Regions from separate parts of the Pseudomonas sp. TE12234 genome, predicted to be linked through region 2. Evidence: predicted binding sites of a transcription regulator. Region 2 holds the regulator's gene; each other region holds the start of a gene.

Region 1 (6,831 bases), on a different contig from region 2:
GTCGGATTGCTCAACCAGATGCCCCGGCCCGGCAGGCACTGGGCGATGAAGTCGGCACTCAAGCGCAACGCGCCGGTACCGCCCGGTGTCTGGGTGGCGCCGGCGCGCTGTTCACTGATCAGCTTCGAGTCGGTGCCGAGCACCAGCTCACTGATGAGCCTGCCGAAGGCCGGTTCGCCATGACCACCGATGTAGGTCTTGGTGGTCTGGCGCTCGACCAGTCGCGCCTCGGCGAGTTTCACGGCCTGGGGAATCGACGTCAGGCCCTGGGCGTCTTTATAGACACCCACGCCGAGGTCGAATTTGCGCGGGTTGGGGTCCTGCGCATAGGCCTCCATCAGACCGAGGATCGGGTCGCCGGGCACCCGGCCGATGGCGTCGAAATGCATTACTTGCGGCCCTCGGCGTCCTTGGCCACTTCGTCGGTGCGCGCGGCCATGATGAAGTCGTTACGGTGCAGGCCCTTGATCGAGTGGCTCCACCAGGTCACGGTGACTTTGCCCCACTCGGTCAGCAGGCCCGGGTGATGACCTTCAGCCTCGGAGATTTCACCGACGGCGTTGGTGAATGCCAGGGCGTGCTTGAAATTTTTGAACAAGAAGACTTTTTCCAGCTGCATGATGCTGTCGCGTACTTCGATGTTCCAGTCCGGGATCTGCTTGATCAGTACCGGCAGTTCTTCGTCGCTGACTTGCGGTGCATCGGCGCGGCAGGCTTCGCAGTGGGCTTGGTTCAATGTGGACATGATGGATTCCTGAAATCGAATAAATGGAAATCGGCCGTCAATGTCACCACGCTAAAGCAAAGCGTGGATTCCTGACAGACTCACTTGATCGTAAAAGTCGCGGGTCACGCGGCTTTTGGCGGAAATTTCGGGGCGTGCAGACCCAGCTGCATGCCTTGTTTGACCAGGCCCATGATGTCTTCATGGGCGAGATCGAACAGGCGCTTGAGGTTCGGAAGGACAAAGTACAACGGCTGCAGGATGTCAATGCGGTAAGGCGTGCGCATGCATTCCAGCGGGTCGAAGGCCTGATGCTCAGGCTCGTCCGACAGGCTGTAAACGGTTTCTTTCGGCGAAGACAGAATGCCGCCACCGTAGATGCGCCGGCCTTGCGGGGTTTCCACCAGGCCGAACTCGATGGTCATCCAGTACAGGCGCGCCAGGTATACGCGTTCTTCCTTGGAAGCCTGCAGGCCAAGTTTGCCGTAGGTGTGGGTAAATTCCGCGAACCAGGGGTTGGTCAGCAGCGGGCAGTGGCCGAAGATCTCATGGAAAATGTCCGGCTCTTGCAGGTAGTCCAGCTCTTCGCGGGTGCGAATGAAGGTGGCCACCGGAAACTGCTTGTTGGCGAGCAATTCGAAAAAGGTCTGGAAGGGGATCAGCGCCGGCACACGGGCGACCTGCCAACCGGTGGTTTCACCGAGGACCTTGTTGATTTCGCCCAGTTGCGGAATGCGGTCGTGGGGCAGACCGAGTTTTTCGATACCGTCCAGGTATTCCTGGCACGCACGCCCTTCGATCACTTTCAACTGGCGAGTGATCAGCGTGTTCCACACCGCGTGTTCTTCGGCGGTGTAGTCGATAAAACCTTGCGCATCGGGCTCGCGAGCCACGTATTGCGTCTGCTTCATGCTGCTCTCCTGCGAGGGGGATTCGTTCTTGTTATGTCCAGCTATGGACCTAGAAATAACCCATGGATTGCAGCCTTGCAGCAGGTGTTCAGCGTCGAGCGCAGGAAAAATTCGCAGAAAACGTAAAGTTTTCGTTACGTGTTGAGCGGCATCGCGCAGCTATTGAGATTTGCCGGTTTGAAAAGCGCTCCGGGTGTCACATAATCTTGACGACTATCTGTTGACCTTGGCAGAAATATCCGTCCGTGGCGCTGCAATTTCCCGGTGGGTGCGCCGGCAATGACTTCATCCACCGCTTTTCCAGGCCTTTTATATGCGTATCAAAGTCCACTGCCAGAACCGCATTGGCATCCTGCGTGACATTCTCAACTTACTGGTGGAGTACGGGATCAACGTCGCTCGCGGGGAAGTGGGCGGCGAGCATGGCAACGCGATCTACCTGCATTGCCCGAACCTGATCAACATTCAGTTCCAGGCCTTGCGTCCGAAGTTCGAGGCGATTGCAGGGGTTTTCGGCGTCAAGCGCGTAGGGCTGATGCCCAGCGAGCGCCGGCACATGGAACTCAACGCGTTGCTCGGCGCGCTGGAATTTCCGGTGCTGTCGATCGACATGGGCGGCTCCATAGTCGCGGCCAACCGTGCAGCCGCACAGTTGCTGGGTGTACGCGTCGATGAAGTGCCGGGGATACCGCTGTCGCGTTACGCCGAAGATTTCGATTTGCCGGAACTGGTACGCGCCAACAAATCGCGGATCAATGGGCTGCGGGTCAAGGTCAAGGGCGACGTGTTTCTGGCCGATATTGCGCCGTTGCAATCGGAGCATGACGACAGCGAAGCGATGGCCGGTGCGGTATTGACGCTGCACCGCGCTGACCGGGTGGGTGAGCGCATCTATAACGTGCGCAAACAGGAGTTGCGTGGCTTCGACAGTATCTTTCAAAGCTCGAAAGTCATGGCAGCGGTGGTGCGTGAGGCACGGCGCATGGCGCCGCTCGACGCACCGCTATTGATAGAAGGTGAAACCGGCACCGGTAAGGAATTGCTGGCGCGTGCCTGTCATCTGGCCAGTCCTCGCGGTCAGTCGCCATTGATGGCGCTCAATTGCGCCGGTCTGCCGGAGTCCATGGCCGAGACCGAATTGTTCGGCTACGGCCCTGGTGCTTTCGAAGGTGCGCGGGCCGAAGGCAAGCTCGGCCTATTGGAACTGACGGCGGGCGGTACGCTGTTTCTCGATGGCGTTGGGGAAATGAGCCCGCGCTTGCAGGTGAAATTGCTGCGCTTCCTGCAGGACGGTTGCTTCCGTCGTGTAGGCAGTGATGAAGAGGTCTATCTCGATGTGCGAGTGATCTGTGCGACCCAGGTCGACCTGTCCGAGTTGTGCGCCCGCGGGGAATTTCGCCAGGACCTCTATCACCGCTTGAACGTGTTGTCGCTGCACATCCCGCCGCTGCGCGAATGCCTCGACGGTTTGACGCCGCTGGTGGAGCACTTCCTCGATCAGGCCAGTCGGCAGATCGGTTGCCCGCTGCCGAAACTGGCACCGACGGTCATGGAGCGACTCAGTCATTACCATTGGCCGGGCAACGTTCGCCAGCTGGAAAATGTGCTGTTCCAGGCGGTGTCCCTGTGCGACGGCGGTACCGTCAAGCCTGAACACATCCGTTTGCCTGATTACGGCGTGCGTCAGCCTCTTGGCGATTTTTCCCTCGATGGTGGCCTGGATGAAATTGTCGGGCGCTTCGAAAAGGCCGTGCTGGAGCGGCTGTACGCCGAGCATCCGAGCAGTCGGCAGTTGGGCAAGCGATTGGGGGTATCCCACACCACCATTGCCAACAAGCTGCGTGATTATGAGGTTGGCAAGGACAACGCCTGATCCTGTGGCGAGGGAGCAAGCTCCCTCGCCACAGGATGCTGTGCTGCTCCGACAGGTCAAGCATTGCCTCCCACCGGCATAACACCGCCGGTTTTTCGTCTTTGATACAAATCCTCCCCGTCAGCTCAATCCCTCAAGTCCTTTGTTTGCCGGGTCTCGTGCCGTCAAAAACAAGTTGGTCTGCAAATTGCTTATCGCTCAGCAGTACAGCAGTGGGCGGCAAACGTCCGGCAGGCAGAGGAAAGAGCGTGGACAAGTACCTTTACGTGGCAATGACCGGCGCCAGCCAGAATGCACTGGCGCAAAAGGCCCATGCCAACAACCTGGCGAACATCTCCACCAACGGCTTCCAGAAAGATCTGGAGCAGGCGCGTTCGATGCCGGTGTTCGGTGACAGCTTTCCGGCGCGTGCGTTTGCGATGTCCGAACGCCCGGCCACGGACTTCTCCCCGGGCGCCCTGGTAGAAACCGGTCGCGACCTCGATGTTGCCGTGCAAGGCAGCGGCTGGCTGGCAGTGCAGAACCCCGATGGCGGTGAAAGCTACGTGCGCACCGGCAGCCTGGTGGTTGACGCCCTGGGCGTGTTGCGGGCCGGCAACGGCATGCCGGTGATGGGCAATGGCGGGCCGATTGCCGTGCCGCCGCAGCAGCAGGTCGAAGTGGGCGAAGACGGCACCATCAGTATCCGTGCAATGGGCGAAGGCCCGCGCGTGATGGCCGAAGTCGACCGTATCAAGCTGGTCAACCCCGACATCAAGAACATGACCAAAGGCCTGGACGGTTCGATTCACACCAAGGACGGTCAGCCGGCGCAAGCCGATGCCAACGTCAAACTGGTGTCCGGGTTCCTCGAGTCGAGCAACGTCAACGCCGTGGAAGAAATGACCTCGGTACTGGCCTTGTCCAAGCAATTCGAACTGCACATCAAGATGATGAACACCGCCAAAGACGACGACCAGGCCATGGCTCGGGTCTTGCAGATCAGCTAATTATCAGAACGTCGCGCCGTAAAACAGGCGCACGAGGAGAATCGAATGCTTCCGGCTCTATGGGTTGCCAAAACCGGTCTGTCCGCCCAGGACACCAACCTGACCACCATTTCCAACAACCTGGCCAACGTGTCGACCACGGGTTTCAAGCGTGACCGTGCCGAATTCCAGGATCTGCTCTATCAGATCAAGCGTCAGCCAGGCGCCCAGTCGACCCAGGACAGCGAACTGCCGTCGGGCCTGCAACTGGGTACCGGTGTGCGTATCGTCGGCACCCAGAAGAACTTCACCGCCGGCAGCCTGCAAACCACCGAGCAGCCGCTGGACATGGCCATCGACGGTCGTGGCTTCTTCCAGATCCTGCAGCCGGACGGCACCACGGCCTACACCCGTGACGGTACCTTCCATCTCAATGCCAATGGCCAGATCGTCAACGCCAGCGGTTTCGCCCTGGAGCCGGCCATCGTCATCCCGAACAACGCCCAGAGCTTCACCGTCGGCACCGACGGCACGGTATCCATCACCGTGCCAGGCAACCCGGCCGCTCAGGTGATCGGCAACCTGCAAACCGCCGACTTCATCAACCCGACCGGTCTGCAGGCCGTCGGCAACAACCTGTTCCTGGAAACCGCCGCTTCCGGCGCGCCGCAAATCGGCACCCCGGGCCTGAACGGTTTCGGTACCACGCTGCAGAACACCCTGGAAGGTTCCAACGTCAGCACGGTTGAGGAGATGGTCAACATGATCACCACTCAGCGTGCCTACGAGATGAACTCCAAGGTGATCTCCACCGCCGACCAGATGCTCTCGTTCGTAACGCAGAATCTGTAATCAAGTCTATGAGGCGGCCATGAGGCCGCCTGCAACACCGTGAGGAAGGGTCATGAATCGTTTCGTTTCTGTTCTGGCATTGACCGGGGTTACCGTGCTCGCGGGCTGCGTGCCGTCGACACCCAAGCCCAATGATCCCTACTACGCCCCGGTGTTGCCGCGTACGCCGCTGCCGGCTGCCGCGAACAACGGATCGATCTATCAGGCCGGTTTCGAACAGAACCTGTACAGCGACCGCAAGGCGTTCCGGATCGGTGACATCATCACCATCACCCTGAACGAGAAGACCCAGGCCAGCAAGAACGCCAACTCGCAGATCGACAAGAACAGCAAGACCGGCATCGGTCTGACGTCGCTGTTCGGCTCTACGCCCAATACCAACAACCCGTTCGGCAGTGGCAACCTGAGTCTGAACGCCAGCTATGAAGGCGACCGTGCGACCAAGGGTGACAGCAAGGCGGCACAGGGCAACACCCTGACCGGTTCGATCACCGTGACCGTCGCCGACGTGTTGCCCAACGGCATCATTGCCGTGCGAGGCGAGAAGTGGATGACCCTCAACACCGGCGACGAGCTGGTGCGGATCGCAGGCCTGGTGCGCGCTGACGACATCGCCACCGACAACACCGTTTCGTCGACCCGTGTCGCCGATGCGCGCATCACCTACTCGGGCACCGGTTCGTTTGCCGATGCGAGTCAGCCAGGCTGGTTCGACCGTTTCTTCCTCAGCCCGCTGTTCCCTTTCTAGGTGGCTTTCCAGTTGAGCATGTTGAACTTCAAACACCTCATGGTGGCCGCCGTTTTGTTGTCCGCGGCCTTCAACGCTCACGCCGAGCGATTGAAGGACATCGCCAGTATTTCCGGCGTGCGTTCCAACCAATTGATCGGTTACGGCCTGGTGGTCGGGCTCAATGGCACCGGCGACCAGACGACCCAGACGCCGTTCACCCTACAGACCTTCAACAACATGTTGTCGCAGTTCGGTATCAAGGTGCCGCCGGGCTCGGGCAACGTGCAGTTGAAGAACGTCGCTGCGGTGTCGATCAGTGCTGAGCTGCCGGCGTTCGCCAAGCCGGGGCAGCAGATCGACATCACCGTTTCGTCCATCGGCAACTCCAAGAGCCTGCGTGGCGGTACCTTGCTGCTGACGCCGCTCAAGGGTATCGACGGCAACGTCTATGCCGTCGCTCAGGGCAACCTGGTGGTGGGTGGCTTCGATGCCGAGGGGCGTGACGGCTCGAAGATTACCGTCAACGTTCCGTCGGCCGGTCGCATCCCGGGCGGTGCTTCGGTAGAGCGGGCGGTGCCAAGCGGATTCAACCAGGGCAATAGCCTGACCCTGAACCTCAACCGTTCCGACTTCACCACGGCCAAACGCGTCGTCGACAAGATCAACGACATGCTTGGCCCAGGTGTGGCTCAGGCCATCGACGGCGGTTCGATTCGCGTCAGTGCGCCACTGGACTCCAGCCAGCGCGTCGATTACCTGTCGATCCTCGAGAA
Region 2 (6,831 bases):
TGATCAGGGTTTTGGCATCACCTTGTACGTTGGCCAGCGCAAGGGTTCGGCCAGCACCTCGGCCAGCGGTCCTGAGGCGATTCGTGAAACCGTGGCCGCCGCCTTGGCCATTGCCAAACACACCTCTGAAGACGAAGCGTCGGGCCTGGCGGATGCCGCTTTGATGGCTCGTGACATTCAGGATTTCGACCTGTTCCACCAATGGGATATCACGCCAGAGCAGGCAATCGAGCAGGCCCTGGCCTGTGAAGCGGCCGCGTTTGCTGCCGACAGCCGGATCAAGAATGCCGACGGCACTACGCTGAGCACCCACCAAGGTTGCCGTGTTTACGGTAACAGCCACGGGTTTGTTGGCGGTTACGCTTCGACCCGACACAGCCTGAGCTGTGTAATGATCGCCGAGGCCGATGGCCAGATGCAGCGCGATTACTGGTATGACGTGAACCGTCAGGGCAATTTGCTGGCTGATCCGGTGAGCATCGGACAGCGTGCCGCGCAACGTGCAGCGAGTCGTCTTGGGGCGCGTCCGGTGCCGACCTGCGAAGTGCCAGTGCTGTTTTCCGCTGAGTTGGCCGGTGGTTTGTTCGGTAGCTTCCTGTCGGCGATTTCCGGCGGCAGTCTTTATCGCAAATCATCGTTCCTCGAAGGCACCCTGGGGCAAAAGCTGTTTCCGGAATGGCTGACCATCGACGAGCGGCCACACTTGATGCGAGCCATGGGCAGCGCGGCGTTCGATGGTGATGGACTGGCGACCTACGCCAAGCCGTTCGTCGAAAAGGGCGAGCTGGTCTCTTACATCCTCGGTACTTACTCCGGTCGCAAACTCGGCATGCCGAGCACCGCGAATGCCGGCGGGGTGCACAATCTGTTCGTTACCCATGGCGACGAGGATCAGGCAGCCTTGTTGCGTCGTATGGGACGCGGCTTGCTGGTCACGGAGTTGATGGGCCAGGGCTTGAACATGGTGACTGGCGATTACTCCCGTGGCGCGGCGGGTTACTGGGTAGAGAACGGCGAAATCCAGTTTGCCGTCCAGGAAGTCACCATCGCCGGCAACATGCGCGACATGTTCAAGCAGATCGTTGCCGTGGGTAATGACCTGGAACTGCGCAGCAACATTCGTACGGGTTCTGTGCTGATCGAGCGAATGACGGTGGCGGGCAGCTAAACCCGTTCGTCACAAAAAAGGCGCGCCACCTGATCTGGTGGTGCGCCTTTTTTATTGGGCTACAGAGCAGCTTTAGCCTGGATTGGCGTCTACTCGCCTTCGTCGAAATAGCGGTTGATCAAGTCTTTCAACGCATCCAGTGCCCTTTGCGCGTCTTCGCCTTCGGTGTTGATATAGATTTTGGTTCCCTTGCCCGCAGCGAGCATCATCATGGCCATGATGCTTTTGCCGTCGACCGTGGATTCCGGAGTGCGTCCTACTCTGATCGTGCAATCCTTGAACTCACCGGCGACCCCGACGAATTTTGCAGAAGCACGGGCATGCAAGCCGAGTTTGTTGATGATTTCGATTTCCAGAGCAGGCATCGCGGTGTGAATCCTTTAGCTGAGGTCGCGGTGGCGAACCTGGACGTTCTTCAGGGATTGTTGCAGCGTCTTGCCCAGGCGTTCGGTCAGGTAGACAGATCGGTGGTGCCCGCCGGTGCAGCCAATGGCAATAGTGACATAGGCGCGGTTGCTGGCGGCAAAGCGGGGCAACCATTTGAGCAGATATGTAGAAATATCCTGGAACATTTCTTCCACATCCGGCTGGGCAGCAAGGTACTCGGCAACGGGTTGATCAAGCCCGGACAGCGCCCGAAGCTCGGGTTTCCAGTAGGGATTGGGCAGGCAGCGCACGTCGAACACCAGATCGGCGTCCACCGGCATGCCACGCTTGAAGCCAAAGGATTCCACCAGAAACGCCGTACCGGGTTCCGGCTGGTTCAGCAGGCGCAGCTTGATCGTATCGCGCAACTGATACAGGTTAAGGTTGGTGGTATTGACCTTGAGGTCGGCGAGGTCGGCAATGGGGCCGAGCAAGCTGGTTTCATCGTTGATCGCCTCGGCCAGCGAGCGATTGGCACTGCTCAGTGGATGACGGCGACGGGTTTCGGAAAAGCGTTTAAGCAGGGTTTCTTCATCAGCGTCCAGGTACAGCACATCGCACTGGATATGCCGGCTGCGGACTTCTTCCAGCAGCTCGGGAAACCGCGACAGGTGGCTCGGCAGGTTGCGTGCATCGATGGAGACAGCAACGAGTGGCTGTACCAGCTCGGTGTGAATCAACGAGCGTTCGGCAAGTTCCGGCAGCAACCCGGCAGGCAGGTTGTCGATGCAGTAGTAGCCGTTGTCCTCAAGCACATCGAGGGCGGTACTTTTACCCGAGCCGGAACGGCCGCTGACGATGATCAAACGCATGATTACTGACCGTTTTGCTCGTTCAGGACAACCTGATACAAGGCTTCATTGCTCGGGGCACTGCGCAGTTTTTCGCGCACTTCCTTGCGGTCGAGCATGCTGGCGATCTGGCGCAAAAGCTCCAGGTGCGCATCGGTAGCAGCTTCCGGGACCAACAGAACGAACAACAGGTCAACCGGTGCGCCATCGATGGCGTCGAAATCTATGGGGGCGTCAAGGTGCATCAAAGCGCTGATGGGCGAGGTACAACCCTTCAGGCGACAGTGGGGAATGGCGATACCGTTGCCAAAACCGGTCGAGCCGAGTTTTTCGCGGGCAATCAAAGCCTCGAAGACATCTTGCATCTCCAGATCCGGCACTTCCCGGGCGATCAGGTTGGCAATTTGCTCGAGGGCTTTCTTTTTACTGCCGCCCGGCACGTTCACCAGGGAACGGCCGGGGGTCAGGATGCTTTCAAGTCGGATCATGGGTTGGGAGTGTTAACGACCCGTAGCGCCCTGAAGGAGGCTCTGGGTCTTTTCCTTATGCTTTTTGAGTTGTTTGTCCAGCTTGTCGGTCAGTGCGTCGATCGCCGCGTACATGTCGGTATGTTCCGCGTTGGCGACCACTTCATTGCCGGGAATATGCAGCGTGGCTTCGATTTTCTGCTTCAACTTTTCGACGGTCATCGTGACCTGAACGTTGGTGATCTTGTCGAAATGCCTCTCTAATCGTTCGAGTTTTTCGCCGATGTAGGTGCGAAGAGGTTCGGTCACTTCCAGTTGGTGTCCACTGATGTTGACTTGCATACAGCTTCTCCTTCGTTGCCAGTGCATAAAGCGGTAGATCAGATGATCTACCACTGGAACGCTGTGGCGTGGCTCTACATCAACCGCTTGCGTTCGCTCGAAGGCGCGATCCCCAGGGATTCGCGGTACTTGGCGACGGTGCGGCGAGCCACCTGAATGCCTTGTGCCTCCAGTAAACCAGCGATCTTGCTGTCACTCAACGGCTTTTTCTGATTTTCCGCAGCAACCAGTTTTTTGATGATCGCGCGGATCGCCGTGGACGAGCATTCGCCACCTTCGGAGGTGCTGACATGGCTGGAGAAAAAGTATTTCAGTTCATATATGCCCCGAGGGGTATGCATGAATTTCTGTGTGGTCACGCGTGAAATCGTCGATTCGTGCATGCCGACCGCCTCGGCGATGTCATGCAGAACCAGCGGCTTCATGGCTTCGTCGCCGTACTCCAGGAAGCCGCGTTGATGCTCGACGATCTGGGTGGCTACTTTCATCAGGGTTTCGTTGCGGCTTTGCAGGCTTTTGATGAACCAGCGGGCTTCCTGCAACTGATTGCGCATGAAGGTGTTGTCGGCGCTGGTGTCGGCGCGACGCACGAAACCGGCGTACTGGGCGTTGACCCGAAGACGTGGAACCGACTCCTGATTGAGCTCCACCAGCCAGCGTTCGTTGTCCTTGCGCACGATCACGTCGGGAACGACGTATTCGGCTTCAGTGGACTCGATCTGCGAGCCTGGGCGTGGGTTAAGGCTCTGAACCAGTTCGATCACCTGGCGCAGTTCGTCTTCCTTGAGCTTCATGCGGCGCATCAGTTGACTGTAATCGCGGCTGCCGAGCAGGTCGATGAAATCGGTGACCAGGCGCTTGGCTTCGTTCAGCCAAGGGGTTTTGGCCGGCAACTGACGTAATTGCAGCAGCAGGCATTCGCCCAGGTTGCGGGCACCAATACCGGCGGGTTCGAATTGCTGGATGCGGTGCAGAACAGCTTCGATTTCGTCCAGTTCGATGTCCAGTTCCGGATCGAAGGCTTCGAGGATTTCCTCGAGCGTCTCGTCCAGATAGCCCTGATTGTTGATGCAATCAATCAGGGTCACGGCGATCAGGCGATCGGTGTCGGACATTGGCGCCAGGTTCAATTGCCACAACAGGTGGCTTTGCAGGCTTTCGCCGGCCGATGTGCGGGTGGTGAAATCCCACTCGTCGTCATCGTTGCTCGGCAGGCTGCTGGCACTGGTCTGGTAGACGTCTTCCCAGGCGGTGTCGACGGGCAGTTCATTGGGAATGCGCTCGTTCCAGTCGCCTTCCTCGAGGTTATCAACCGTCGGTGCGCTTTCCTGGTAGGAGGGTTCCTGAATGTCGGGGTTGGGCTTCTGTTCGACGTTGTCGGCCAGGGGGTCGGTGTTATCGAAGTCGTCGCCGTCTTCCTGGCGTTCGAGCATCGGATTGGACTCCAGGGCCTCCTGGATTTCCTGTTGCAGGTCCAGGGTCGACAATTGGAGCAGGCGGATGGCCTGTTGCAGCTGCGGTGTCATCGTCAGCTGCTGGCCCATTCTCAAGACTAGCGATGGTTTCATGGCAGGGGCTTAACACCTTATTCGCCGGCGCACATGCGCCATCCACTACAGGGCGCCGGAGCGCCAAACATAAGCAAATTATATGCCCGAAACTGAAGTGTTTGCCTAGAGCGCTGTAACAATAAAAAAATGTTGATTTTTTATCGAGACAAGCGCCCGTCGACTAGCCAGACACCTCAGTGCTTACAGGCGGAACTCATGGCCCAGATACACTTCCTTGACCAGGTCGTTGGCCAGGATGGTTTCAGCGTCGCCCTCGGCGATCAGTTGGCCATCGTTGACGATGTAGGCGGTTTCGCAGATGTCCAGGGTTTCGCGGACATTGTGGTCGGTGATCAGCACGCCAATGCCCTTGGCCTTGAGGTGATGAATGATCTGCTTGATGTCGCCCACCGAAATCGGATCCACGCCGGCGAAGGGTTCGTCGAGCAGGATGAATTTCGGGTTGGTCGCCAGGGCACGGGCGATCTCCACACGGCGGCGTTCGCCACCGGACAGGCTCATGCCGAGGCTGTCACGGATGTGGCTGATGTGGAACTCCTGGAGCAGGCTTTCCAGTTCCTTGCGACGACCGGCCTTGTCGAGTTCCTTGCGGGTCTCGAGGATGGCCATGATGTTGTCGGCGACCGACAGTTTGCGGAAGATCGACGCTTCTTGCGGCAGATAGCCGATACCGGCCTTCGCGCGGCCGTGCATGGGCTGGTGGCTGACGTCCAGATCGTCGATCAGTACGCGACCCTGATCGGCCTGTACCAGGCCTACGATCATGTAGAAGCAGGTGGTCTTGCCGGCGCCGTTAGGGCCCAGCAGGCCGACGATCTGACCGCTGTCGATGGACAGGCTGACATCACGCACGACCTGGCGGCTCTTGTAGCTCTTGGCCAGATGCTGAGCTTTCAGAGTTGCCATTACTGGGCCTTTTGCTCGTCGGTTTTCTTCTTCGGCTGGATCACCATGTCGATGCGCGGACGCGCTTCGGTGACCTTGTTGCCTGTTGCACGGCCAGCGCTCGCAAGCTTCTTGACGGTGTCGTAGACGATTTTCTCGCCCTGGGTGGTGTTGTTGTCCTTGTCGATGACTTTGGCGCGATCGATCAGCACCACGCGGTTTTGCGAGGCGTGGTACTGGATGGTCACACCCCAGCCCTGGACGGGCTTGGTGTCGCCTTGGGTTTGCAGCTGTTCGAAGTAGGCGAGGTTGCCCACCGAAGTCACGACATCGATGTCGCCAGTCGGGGTGCGGGTGATGGTTACGGTGTTGCCCTTAACGATCATCGAGCCCTGGGTGATGATCACATCGCCTTTATAGGTGGCAACGCCATTCTTGTCGTCCAGTTGGGCGTCGTCGGCTTGAATGCGGATAGGCTGCTCTTGATCGTTCGGCAGAGCCCAGGCGCTCACGCTTCCCAGTGCTGCGCCCAGACTGAGCAAAATAGGGAGGGTTTTAACGAGCCTCATACTGTCCTCTTACGTTCGAAAGCAGGTGTATCCTGCTTTCTTTCAAATACGCTTTCATTCCGGTACCAGTCGATACGCCGCCAGCGCCGTCGATTCTAACGGGTTGCTCGGTCTGCGCATATTGCTGCTGCGGGAACACCGTCATGCGGGTGGTGGTGATCAGCGTTCTGCGGTTTTTTTCGTCGAAACGCGTGATGCGTACCGAATCGATCAGTTCAACCTGCGTGCCGTCCGGGTTGACTTCACCCTTTTCGCTCTGGACGTGCCACGGGAACTCGGTGCCGCGGAACATGTTCAGGTCAGGGTTGGTCAGCAACGTCACGTCGGTTGCTTTCAGGTGCTCGACTTTGTCAGACGTCATTTCGTATTGAAGCCTGCCATCGGGCAGGAACTGCACGCTGTGGGCGTTGGTAGCGTAATAGTCGATTTGGCTTTCGTCGACGGGTGCCACTTGCTTGTCGAGGAAGCGTTCCGGGCTGATGTTCCAGTAGCCGACCGCGGCAAAAATCGCGGCGATGCAGCCAAACACCAGGATGTTGCGAATTTTTTTCAACGACATGTTTGGCTCACAGGTACGCGGCGTTTGCCGCATCGAGGCGGCCCTGGGCGCGC
Region 3 (6,831 bases), on a different contig from region 2:
GACGGGTGGGTGTCATTGAGCTGGATCGCCGCGTGATCGCCCAGGGTCAGCACCGAGGTGTGCATATTGCGATGGCGGCGCAGCAAATCCTGCAGGGACGCGGCGACGAAGAAGTATTCCTGGCGCAGGCGCAGTTCCTGGCCCGCTTCGGTGCTGTCCGCCGGGTAGAGCACACGGGAGATACTTTCGGCCCGGGCCACTTCGGCGACTGCACCCAGGTGGTCACCGGCGTTGAAACGTTCCAGGTGCAGATCTTCCATGGCCCGCGCACGCCACAGTCGCAGCGTGTTCACGCTCGCCCCGCGCCAGCCGACCACCGGCGTGTCGTAGGCAATGGCCCGCACGGTTTCCGCCGGGTGCCAGACTTGCCTGGATTTTCCGCTTTCATCGGTGACCGTCTCGACGCTGCCGCCGAAGCCAATCGGATACACCACTTCCGGCCGCTCGAACTCCCAGGGGTTGCCGAAATCCAGCCAGTGCTCGGTCTGTTCCTGCTGCCAACCGTCGACAATGGCCTGACGGAACAAGCCATGTTCGTACCGAATGCCATAGCCATGACCGGCGATGCCCAGGGTCGACATACTTTCCATGAAGCACGCCGCCAAACGTCCGAGGCCGCCATTGCCGAGCGCCGCGTCGGGCTCCAGCAAGCGGATGCGTTCAAGGTCCACGCCCAGCTCGGTCAGCGCTTCACGCGCCACGTCCAGCAAACCGAGGTTGCTCAGGCTGTCATAGAGCAAGCGGCCGATGAGGAATTCCAGGGACAGGTAGTAAACGCGCTTCTGACCCTTGCGGTAGATCTGACGCGTATGGTCCATCCAGTGCTCGACCATGTGATCACGCGCCGCCAGCGCAATGGCTTCGAACCAGTCATGGTCGAAAGCGTGATCCGGGTCTTTGCCCACCGCGTAGGTGAGTTTGGTCAAGACGGCGTCGCGGAATGCGGCCACCTCTGCTTCGCGAACAAGTGGTTCTTGAGTCATCGATAAGACCTCGAGCGAGCGTTGGGTTGTCTGAGCCTAGACGGTCTGACAGGCGGTAGAGGCTCTGGTTCGCCAGTTTTTCCTGTTAGTGCTACTTGAGTCGTTAATACGTCGTCGTGTACTGGAATCAATGCAGGGGCCGTGCCGAATTTATGGCCAATCGGCCACCCAACGCAAAAAATCTGGCGAAAGGTTGTTCAAAAATCCACCAGTCCCGGTATGATCGCGCGCCCTGATGCATGCTGGTAACAACCAATGATGAAGCCGAACCTGATCGCCGCCGCGGAGATCGACCGACTCGATACCTGGGCCAAGTACTCTGCTCCGATGTGCGGTTCCTGCATATCCAGCTGCTGCACGCTGCCTGTCGAGGTCAAGATCAAGGATCTGATCCGTATCGGCATCGTCGACGAGTTCGAGCGCGGCGACCCGCCGAAGAACATCGCCAAGCGCCTGCAGAAGGAAGGGATCGTCGAGCGCTACAACCAGAAGTCCGAGATTTTCACCCTTCAGCGCATGAGCAACAACGATTGCCTGTATCTGGATCGTAAGAGCCGTCTGTGCACTATTTATGAAAAGCGCCCGGACACCTGCCGTAATCACCCGAAAATCGGCCCGCGGCCCGGGTATTGCGCGTACAAGCCCAAGGAAGTGGAGCGCGAGCGGAATTCGCGGAATATCGAGCGGTTCTGATTGCGCCTGACATTGGCGGTGGCTGATCGGCCGCCTTCGCTGGCAAGCCAGCTTCCACAATGATTGTTGTCGGCTTGCCAGCGAAGTGAGCGGCACCGACACTGCACAAGCTCCAGACAAACCGCAGACAAACAAAAACGCCCCCGGCCTTTCGACCGGGGGCGTTTTCGTTGAGCCAGGCTAAATGTTACGCCTTGGCTTTCTTGGCAGCGCGGGTACGCTCGCTTTCGTCCAGGATCTTCTTGCGAAGACGGATGGACTTAGGCGTCACTTCACACAGCTCGTCGTCCTGGATGAATTCCAGAGCCTGTTCCAGGGTGAAGCGAACAGGTGGAACCAGAGCGATGGTTTCGTCTTTACCCGAAGCACGCATGTTGTCGAGCTTCTTGCCCTTGGTAGGGTTAACGCCCAGGTCGTTGTCACGGCTGTTCAGACCAACGATCTGACCGTTGTAGATTTCCTGACCGTGTTCAACGAACAGCTTGCCACGCGCCTGCAGGGTTTCCAGGGAGTAGGTCAGCGCCTTGCCGGTTTCAACCGAAACCAGAACGCCGTTCTGACGGCCGGACATGTCGCCGGACTTCATCACGTCGTAACGGTCGAAGATCGAAGTCAGGATGCCAGCACCGTTGGTCAGGGTCAGGAACTGGTTACGGAAACCGATCAGACCACGAGCAGGGATGTTGTATTCCAGACGTACACGGCCCTTGCCATCCGGCACCATGTTGGTCAGGTCGCCCTTACGCAGGCCCATCTCTTCCATCACCTTGCCCTGGGATTCTTCCGGCAGGTCGATGGTCACGTTTTCGTACGGTTCGTGCTTCACGCCGTCAACCAGACGGATGATCACTTCCGGACGACCTACAGCCATTTCGAAGCCTTCGCGACGCATGGTTTCGATCAGTACCGAGAGGTGCAGCTCACCACGGCCGGACACCTTGAACTTGTCAGCCGAGTCGCCTTCTTCAACGCGCAGTGCAACGTTGTACAGCAGCTCTTTGTCCAGACGTTCCTTGATGTTACGGGAAGTCACGAACTTGCCTTCTTTACCGCAGAAAGGCGAGTCGTTTACCTGGAAGGTCATGGAAACGGTTGGCTCGTCAACGGTCAGAGGCTTCATCGCTTCCGGGGTGTCGAGCTGGCACAGGGTGTCGGAGATGAACAACTCGTCCATACCGCTGATGCACACGATGTCGCCGGCAGCTGCTTCTTCAACGTCGACACGGTGCAGACCGTGGTGACCCATCAGCTTCAGGATACGACCGTTACGCTTCTTGCCGTCGGCGCTGATCGCCACGACCGGAGTGTTCGGCTTGACGCGACCACGAGCGATACGGCCAACACCGATAACACCCAGGAAGCTGTTGTAGTCCAGTGCGGAGATTTGCATCTGGAACGGACCGTCACGGTCAACGGCCGGCGCAGGTACGTTGTCGACGATCGACTGGTACAGCGGGGTCATGTCGTCGGCCATTTCGTTGTGGTCCAGACCGGCAATACCGTTCAGGGCCGAGGCGTAGACGACTTTGAAGTCCAGCTGTTCTTCGGTGGCACCCAGGTTGTCGAACAGGTCGAAGATCTGGTCCAGAACCCAGTCCGGACGCGCGCCTGGACGGTCAACCTTGTTGATGCACACGATTGGACGCAGGCCGGCTTCGAAAGCCTTCTTGGTCACGAAACGGGTTTGCGGCATAGGGCCGTCTTGAGCGTCAACCAGCAGCAGAACGGAGTCGACCATCGACATTACGCGTTCAACTTCGCCGCCGAAGTCGGCGTGGCCCGGGGTGTCCACGATGTTGATGTGGTAGCCGTTCCAGTTGATGGCGGTGTTTTTCGCCAGAATGGTAATACCGCGCTCTTTTTCCTGGTCGTTGGAGTCCATCACGCGCTCGTCGTTGAGCTCGTTGCGCTCCAGGGTGCCGGATTGACGCAGGAGTTTGTCTACCAGGGTGGTTTTACCATGGTCAACGTGGGCGATGATGGCGATGTTGCGTAGATTTTCGATCACTTGTGTATCTCGATCAGAGGATTCGGTGTGCTGACAGGTCGTGGCAGCGATTAACAGTAGCGTCCGTGAAAGCCGTTACAGCTTGACGGCGGCGTCGGGGGGCCGGTGACGCAAGCCACAGGCAAACAGCCCCGGGCACTTAGCTCGGTCGATAAACGCGCACATTGGCATGCCCCTCACTGAGCAAATGGTGGGCATGCAGGCGACTCATCACGCCTTTGTCGCAATACAACAGGTACTGGCGAGTAGGGTCCAGTTCCTTGAAACGAGCGTTCAGAGCATAAAACGGCATCGTTTGTACCTCGATACCAGCGAGTTCCAGCGGGTCATCCTCGGCCGCATCCGGGTGGCGGATGTCGATCACGATCTGACCGGCCAGCGCTTCGCTGACTTCTTCAATCTGTATGTCCTGGCCCAATTCATCGATCACGCGATCGATCGGCACCAGCTTGGCGTTCTCGAGCGCACGCTCAAGGACCGCCATGTCGAATTCTTTCTCTTCGTGCTCCACGCGATGACGCTTGGCCGCCGTCTTGGGGTTCACCGAAATGACCCCGCAGTACTCCGGCATGTGCCGGGCGAAGTCGGCGGTGCCGATTTCGTTGGCCAGGTCGATGATGTCCTGCTTGTGGCTGGCGATCAGCGGGCGCAGCACCAGCTTGTCGGTCACGCAGTCGATCACGGACAGGTTCGGCAGTGTCTGGCTCGAAACCTGGGAAATCGCCTCACCGGTGACCAGCGCATCAATGTGCAGGCGATCGGCGATTCGGGACGCAGCGCGCAACATCATACGCTTCAATACTACGCCCATATGACTGTTATCGACTTTGCCGAGAATTTCTCCGAGCACTTCCTCGAACGGCACACTGACAAATAACACGCGTTGGGAGCTGCCGTACTTCTTCCAGATGAAATGCGCGACTTCCATAACGCCCAGTTCATGGGCCCTGCCGCCAAGGTTGAAGAAGCAGAAATGGGCCATCAGGCCACGGCGCATGATCTGGTAGGCAGCGACCGTGGAGTCGAAACCGCCGGACATCAGGACCAGCGTCTGCTCCAGTGCGCCCAGCGGATAACCGCCGATGCCATTGTGCTGGCTGTGGATCACGAACAACCGTTGGTCGCGAACTTCGATGCGGACTTCGATTTCCGGCTTTTTCAGGTCGATCCCGGCGGCACCGCACTGACGGCGCAACTGGCTGCCGACATATTTTTCGATGTCGATCGAGCTGAACGGATGCTTGCCGGCGCGCTTGCAACGCACCGAGAAGATCTTCCCGGCCAGTGCATCACCGTAGTGCTGCTTGCACTTTTCGACGATGTCGTCGAAATCGCCCAGCGGGTACTCGTCGATCTGCAGGAAGTGCGCGATGCCCGGCATGCAGCTCAGGCGCTCGCCCATCTCCTTCAGGACCCTGGGGTCGCTGACACGGGTTTCCAGCTCGAGGTTGTCCCACACACCGTTCACCACCACGGCCGGGTCCAGATCGCGGAGCACGGCACGGATGTTCTTGGCCAATTGGCGGATGAAACGCATCCGTACCGGGCGGCTCTTGATGGTGATCTCGGGAAAGACTTTTACGATTAGTTTCATGAAAACAGCGCGCGCTGGGCCAGCCGAAAAAGGGGGGCGCGGATTATAGCGGAAATTGCTCAAGGTTTAACCAGTTAATGTGCAGAAGGTTTTGTGCGCACCAAAACAGGTCACTTTGCAACTTCGACGCCACATTAAGGGGCGTGAATTCAAGCTTTTATAGGCCCTGCGCCTCTATAAGCGTGAAATTGGGGCAAAAAACCCATGCTGGGGCACTGGCATGCAATTTGCTCCCTTGTGAGGCAGGTTGCCTTGGCAGAGTATTCGCGCCGGCATCACAAACATTTAAGGGCATCCACTACCAGCCCTAAGCCACCCGGAGGACACTATGTCGAAGTCGGTTCAACTCATCAAAGATCATGACGTCAAGTGGATTGATCTGCGGTTCACGGACACCAAAGGCACTCAGCACCACGTGACCATGCCGGCTCGCGACGCGCTGGATGAAGACTTCTTCGAAGTCGGCAAGATGTTCGACGGTTCTTCCATCTCTGGCTGGAAAGGCATCGAAGCCTCCGACATGATCCTGATGCCGGACGATTCCACCGCCGTTCTCGACCCGTTCACCGAAGAGCCGACCCTGATCCTGGTCTGCGACATCATCGAACCTTCGAGCATGCAAGGCTACGATCGCGACCCACGTGCGATCGCCAAGCGCGCCGAAGAGCACCTGAAAGCCACCGGTATCGGTGACACCGTATTCGCCGGTCCGGAGCCAGAGTTCTTCATCTTCGACCAGGTCAAGTTCAAGTCCGACATCTCCGGTTCCATGTTCAAGATCTACTCCGAACAAGGTTCCTGGATGTCCGACCAGGACATCGAAGGCGGCAACAAGGGCCACCGTCCAGGCGTCAAAGGCGGCTACTTCCCGGTTCCACCGTTCGACCACGACCACGAAATCCGTACCTCCATGTGCAACGCACTGGAAGAAATGGGCCTGACCGTCGAAGTTCACCACCACGAAGTGGCAACTGCCGGCCAGAACGAAATCGGCGTCAAGTTCAACACCCTGGTGAAGAAAGCCGACGAAACCCAAACCCTGAAGTACGTCGTGCACAACGTTGCCGATGCCTACGGCCGTACCGCTACCTTCATGCCTAAGCCTCTGTACGGCGACAACGGCTCGGGTATGCACGTACACATGTCCATCTGGAAAGATGGCAAGAACACCTTCGCAGGCGAAGGCTATGCCGGCCTGTCCGATACCGCCCTGTACTTCATCGGCGGCATCATCAAGCACGGTAAGGCCCTGAACGGCTTCACCAACCCGGCCACCAACTCCTACAAGCGTCTGGTGCCAGGTTTCGAAGCTCCAGTAATGCTGGCCTACTCGGCTCGCAACCGTTCCGCTTCGATCCGTATTCCTTACGTGTCGAGCCCGAAAGCCCGCCGTATCGAAGCGCGCTTCCCGGATCCGGCTGCCAACCCGTACCTGGCTTTCGCCGCACTGCTGATGGCTGGCCTGGACGGCATCCAGAACAAGATCCACCCTGGCGATGCAGCTGACAAAAACCTGTACGACCTGCCGCCTGAAGAGGCGAAAGAGATCCCAC

What was found. Region 2 encodes sigma-54, which starts transcription at its own class of promoters, with help from an activator protein. Its sites were predicted from a motif close to ANTGGCATNNANNTTGCTNT; they were not measured.
Region 1: ACVWYU_RS13945 (flagellar basal body rod protein FlgF) is a predicted target of sigma-54. The motif match lies at 3,683-3,702, and genes of this name have one in related genera.
Region 3: glnA (type I glutamate--ammonia ligase) is a predicted target of sigma-54. The motif match lies at 5,493-5,512, and genes of this name have one in related genera.

What each region holds. Positions count from the first base shown of each region.
Region 1 covers NZ_JBSSEP010000007.1:229,373-236,203, reverse strand. Annotated here, with positions in the region: gene ACVWYU_RS13965 (amino acid aminotransferase) at 1-389, opposite strand, end outside; gene ACVWYU_RS13960 (4a-hydroxytetrahydrobiopterin dehydratase) at 389-745, opposite strand; gene phhA (phenylalanine 4-monooxygenase) at 850-1,635, opposite strand; gene ACVWYU_RS13950 (sigma-54-dependent transcriptional regulator) at 1,949-3,508, shown strand; gene ACVWYU_RS13945 (flagellar basal body rod protein FlgF) at 3,757-4,497, shown strand; gene flgG (flagellar basal-body rod protein FlgG) at 4,543-5,328, shown strand; gene flgH (flagellar basal body L-ring protein FlgH) at 5,381-6,076, shown strand; gene ACVWYU_RS13930 (flagellar basal body P-ring protein FlgI) at 6,095-6,831, shown strand, end outside.
Region 2 covers NZ_JBSSEP010000006.1:97,340-104,170, reverse strand. Annotated here, with positions in the region: gene pmbA (metalloprotease PmbA) at 1-1,168, shown strand, start outside; gene ACVWYU_RS11940 (HPr family phosphocarrier protein) at 1,258-1,533, opposite strand; gene rapZ (RNase adapter RapZ) at 1,549-2,406, opposite strand; gene ptsN (PTS IIA-like nitrogen regulatory protein PtsN) at 2,409-2,873, opposite strand; gene hpf (ribosome hibernation-promoting factor, HPF/YfiA family) at 2,886-3,194, opposite strand; gene ACVWYU_RS11920 (RNA polymerase factor sigma-54) at 3,269-4,762, opposite strand; gene lptB (LPS export ABC transporter ATP-binding protein) at 4,946-5,671, opposite strand; gene lptA (lipopolysaccharide transport periplasmic protein LptA) at 5,671-6,219, opposite strand; gene lptC (LPS export ABC transporter periplasmic protein LptC) at 6,206-6,778, opposite strand; gene ACVWYU_RS11900 (KdsC family phosphatase) at 6,786-6,831, opposite strand, start outside.
Region 3 covers NZ_JBSSEP010000003.1:147,384-154,214, forward strand. Annotated here, with positions in the region: gene ACVWYU_RS07115 (glycogen/starch/alpha-glucan phosphorylase) at 1-983, opposite strand, end outside; gene ACVWYU_RS07120 (YkgJ family cysteine cluster protein) at 1,239-1,676, shown strand; gene typA (translational GTPase TypA) at 1,864-3,684, opposite strand; gene thiI (tRNA uracil 4-sulfurtransferase ThiI) at 3,824-5,278, opposite strand; gene glnA (type I glutamate--ammonia ligase) at 5,607-6,831, shown strand, end outside.